2 regions of the Bradyrhizobium sp. CFUWI genome follow, and region 2 is predicted to be linked to the other one. Evidence: predicted binding sites of a transcription regulator. Region 2 holds the regulator's gene; the other holds the start of a gene.
The links. Region 2 encodes LexA, which represses DNA repair genes until DNA is damaged. Its sites were predicted from a motif close to TGTTCNNNNTGTGTTCNG; they were not measured.

Region 1: AC066S_RS10690 (PA0069 family radical SAM protein) is a predicted target of LexA. The motif match lies at 1,307-1,324, and genes of this name have one in related genera.

Annotation. Positions count from the first base shown of each region.
Region 1 covers NZ_JBWJZE010000004.1:46,670-48,869, reverse strand. The annotation lists gene AC066S_RS10695 (phosphoketolase family protein) at 1-1,126, opposite strand, end outside; gene AC066S_RS10690 (PA0069 family radical SAM protein) at 1,346-2,200, shown strand, end outside.
Region 2 covers NZ_JBWJZE010000012.1:30,397-32,596, forward strand. The annotation lists gene AC066S_RS24620 (hypothetical protein) at 1-137, opposite strand, end outside; gene lexA (transcriptional repressor LexA) at 654-1,355, opposite strand; gene AC066S_RS24630 (molybdopterin molybdotransferase MoeA) at 1,531-2,200, opposite strand, start outside.

The DNA.
Region 1 (2,200 bases), on a different contig from region 2:
GTTCTTTCTTCAGCAGGCCGCCATTGGCGTGCGGGTTGGCGCCCATGCGGCGGTCGCCGCGAGGCGCGAGCGCCTGAAGCTCGGGAACGAGGGCGCCGCTGGCGTCGAACAGCTTTTCGGGCTCGTAGCTGCGCATCCAGTCTTCGAGCACTTTCAAGTGCGCCGGGTTCTCGCGGCAGCCGGCGACGGGGACCTGATGCGCGCGCCAAAAGCCCTCGACCTTCTTGCCGTCGACCTCCTTCGGACCGGTCCAGCCCTTCGGGCTGCGCAGCACGATCATCGGCCAGCGCGGCCGCTCGACGCTGCTGCGCCCGTCGCGTGCGTGCTGCTGGATCGAACGGATGCTGGCGAGCGCGACGTCGAGCGCGTCCGCCATGGCCTGGTGCATCAATTTGGGATCGTCACCCTCGACGAACAGCGGCTCGTGGCCGAAACCGCGAAAGAGATCGCGGATTTCCGCATCTCGCATCCGGCCCAGCACGGTCGGATTGGCGATCTTGTAGCCGTTGAGATGCAGGATCGGCAGCACCGCGCCGTCATGGGCCGGGTTCAGGAACTTGTTGGAGTGCCAGGACGCAGCCAGCGGGCCGGTCTCGGCCTCGCCGTCGCCGATGACGCAGGCGACGATCAAATCAGGGTTGTCGAAGGCCGCGCCGTAGGCGTGCACCAGCGCGTAGCCGAGTTCGCCGCCCTCGTGGATCGAGCCCGGCGTCTCCGGCGCCGCATGGCTCGGGATGCCGCCGGGAAAGGAGAACTGCCTGAACAGCTTGCGCATACCGTCCGCATCGCGGGCGATCTCGGGATAGAGCTCGCTGTAGCTGCCTTCCAGATAGGTGTTGGCGACCATGCCCGGCCCGCCATGGCCGGGGCCGCAGACATAGATCACGTCGAGATCAAGCGCGCGGATCACGCGGTTGAGATGGGCATAGATGAAGTTCAGGCCGGGCGTCGTGCCCCAATGGCCGAGCAGGCGCGGCTTGATGTGCTCGGCCCGCAACGGCTCGCGCAGCAGTGGATTGTCGAGCAGATAGATTTGCCCGACGGAGAGATAGTTGGCGGCGCGCCAATAGCGATCAAGGAGATCGAGATTGCTGCTCGCGGCAGCTGATTGTTGTTGATTTGTCATGTTCTTGCCGATTGTTGCCGAGCTACGCCCCGCGATCGTCACCAACATTGTTCCGGCGCGATCGATCCCTGTCCGGCATCAAACGGGATCGTTGCGACAGGCTTGTTGCGTGAGGTCAAGAGAAAGCGCCCGAAATTTGGGGGGCAGCTTTGCATGGGGTTGTTTTCCATTTTTCATCTGTGTTCTTGATTTGTTCCTTTGGCGTGCTATCTTGGGTTCATGAGTCCAGCAGCATCCTCTCATGCTCTCAAGCACCCGCCGGTCAAGGCGCCCTCCGAGCCGGCGGGTGCGGACTCTGATTTTCCGGAACTCGGCGTCGCCATCGACCGCGCCCGCCGGCGAGGGCGAGGGGCGCAGTCCAACGCCAGCGGCCGCTACGAGGCCGAGGCGCGCGTCGCCTTCGACGACGGCTGGCAGAGCCTGGAAGAGCTGCCGCCGTTCAAGACCACGGTCGCAGTCGACACGTCGCGCAAGGTGATCACCCGTAACGACTCACCCGACATCGGCTTCGACCGCTCGATCAACCCCTATCGCGGCTGCGAGCACGGCTGTGTCTACTGCTTCGCCCGGCCGACCCACGCCTATCTCGGCCTGTCGCCGGGCCTCGATTTCGAATCGAAGCTGTTTGCGAAACCCGAGGCGCCTTCGCTGCTCGAGAAGGAGCTCGCCGCGGCCGGCTACGAGCCGCGCATGATCGCGATCGGCACCAACACCGATCCCTATCAGCCGATCGAGCGCGAGCACAAGATCATGCGCGGCATCCTCGAGGTGCTGGAACGTGCCGGCCATCCCGTCGGCATCGTGACCAAATCGGCGCTGGTGCTGCGCGATATCGACATTCTCGCGCGGATGGCCAAGCGCAACCTCGCCAAGGTCGCGATCTCCGTGACCTCGCTCGATCCGAAACTGGCCCGCACCATGGAGCCGCGCGCCGCGACGCCGCCGAAGCGGCTGGAGGCGCTGAAGCAGCTCTCAGATGCCGGCATTCCGACCACCGTGATGGTGGCGCCGGTGATCCCTGCGCTGAACGATTGCGAGATCGAGCGCGTTCTCGATGCCGCCGCCCATGCCGGC
Region 2 (2,200 bases):
AGCAGGCAGACCGCAACGGAGAGATCGGCTTCGGAGGCGAAGCCGCGTGTCGAGGTGCCGCGGAAGGTTGTCGTGACGATCGTCTCGCCGACTTCAGCGGGGCGCGTCGCGATAGCATGCAGGCTATAGTCACACATCGGGTGCTCCTCATGCGAAGATAGCGACCCGCACCTCTCCTTGGAGGCGCAGGCCTCGAAGTAGAAGTATGCAACGCTCTGCTCGGTTATAGGCGAATCTGCGGCTGCGATTCGCGAGGCGCGATCACATTAACTTTCCCGAAGTCGATAGGAACAAAGCCGGGTCCCGTGCATTTCGCCGGCGCGCGTCTACGACTGCCAAGTGTCGCCAGCTCGATTGCGATACCTCCACGCTTGTATTGCGGGCGTTGCGGACTTGCCCGTTCACTGCCGTGTTGTTGCGGAGATTGTGATGCGATTACGCGGCAACGGCGGCGTGCGTGCCGATGCCGCGATCAGCGTCGCGACGGCTGCACCAAACGATCTGGCGCTCGGCTGTCCTCTCGAACGCGAACGGCCGTGAAGCGATGTTGCTTCGTGGAGCGGACATTCATCCGCTCCAATCTTTGATCGGCGATGCCGACCGAAGGGCGCACGCAGACGCCAAAATATATCTCGGACCGAGTCCTTCCGGAATCAGTACTTCCGATAAAGCCCGATCAGCTTGCCCTGAATCTTCACCCGGTTCGGCGGCAGGATGCGCACCTCATAAGCGGCATTGGCGGGCTCGAGTGCGATCGAGGCGCCGCGGCGGCGGAAGCGCTTGAGCGTGGCCTCCTCGTCGTCGATCAGCGCCACCACGATGTCGCCGGTATCGGCGCTCTCGTTGCGCTGGATCAGCGCCATGTCGCCGTCGAGGATACCGGCTTCGACCATGGAATCGCCGCGCACCTCGAGTGCGTAGTGCTCGCCCGCGCCGAGCATGTCGGGCGGCACGCTGATGGTGTGGCTGCGGGTCTGCAACGCCTCGATCGGCGTGCCGGCCGCGATACGGCCCATCACGGGGACTGCAACGGGCCGCTCGCCCTCGTCCATGGACGGGCTGGAGCTCGCGCGGATCTTGCCGAGATTGCCCTCGATGACGCTCGGCGTGAAGCCGCGCCGGGCGCCGGCGGCAGCCTGCAGCTCCGGCAGCTTGATCACTTCGATGGCGCGTGCGCGGTTAGGCAGGCGGCGGATGAAGCCACGCTCCTCGAGCGCGGTGATGAGGCGGTGGATGCCCGACTTCGAGCGCAGGTCGAGCGCATCCTTCATCTCGTCGAAGGAGGGCGGCACGCCGCTTTCCTTCAAACGTTCGCTGATGAACCTCAGAAGCTCGTATTGTTTGCGCGTTAACATCTCGACCAAAGTCCCCCGGTTGATGTCGTTCGATTCCGAGACGATGAGTTCAGCGATAAGCCGCTACATGCTCGAAACAAATCATGAACGGACACTATATGTTCGATACATGTTCCGCAACTGCTTAATTTACCGTGAACGGCGGCAAACTCGCGGAATGCGTGTGGCCGTGGACTCAGACGGGGAGCCGCAGCACCTCGCAGGGGCCACCGGCCTCGGCCTTCGCCGCGAACGGTGCGCGCACGAGAAGTACCTGTGCCGCAGCAAGATTTGCAAGCAGAGAGGAATCCTGATGGCTGACGGGAATGGCGACTTGCGTACCATCGTCGCGCAGCTCCAGGCGCGCGCGCAGATAATCCTCGCGCTGGTCGTTGGCACCGAGGTCGCGACCCAGCACGGCGCGCTCGCGGCGATGATGAATCACTGAACGGCCCGACAGGGCACGAATCAGCGGCACCATGAACAGGAACGCGCACACATAGGACGACACGGGATTGCCGGGCAGGCCGATTACGCGCATCGCGCCGAGCCGTCCGTGCATCATCGGCTTGCCGGGGCGTATCGCGATCTTCCAGAACGCCATCGAGATGCCTTCGCCCAGCAGCGCCTGCTGGACCAGGTCATGGTCGCCGACCGACGCGCCGCCGGTCGTGACCAGGATGTCAGCCCCGCTTTCGCGGGCGCGGCGGATCCCGGCGGAGGTGGCCTCCAGCGTGTCGGCGGCCACCCCGAGGTCGATGGTCTCGGCGCCCTCGCTGCGGGCGAGCGCGTGCAGGGCGTAGCCGTTGGAATAGACGATCTGGCCGTGCCCGGGGGCGGTGCCCGGCCTCACCAGTTCGTCGCCG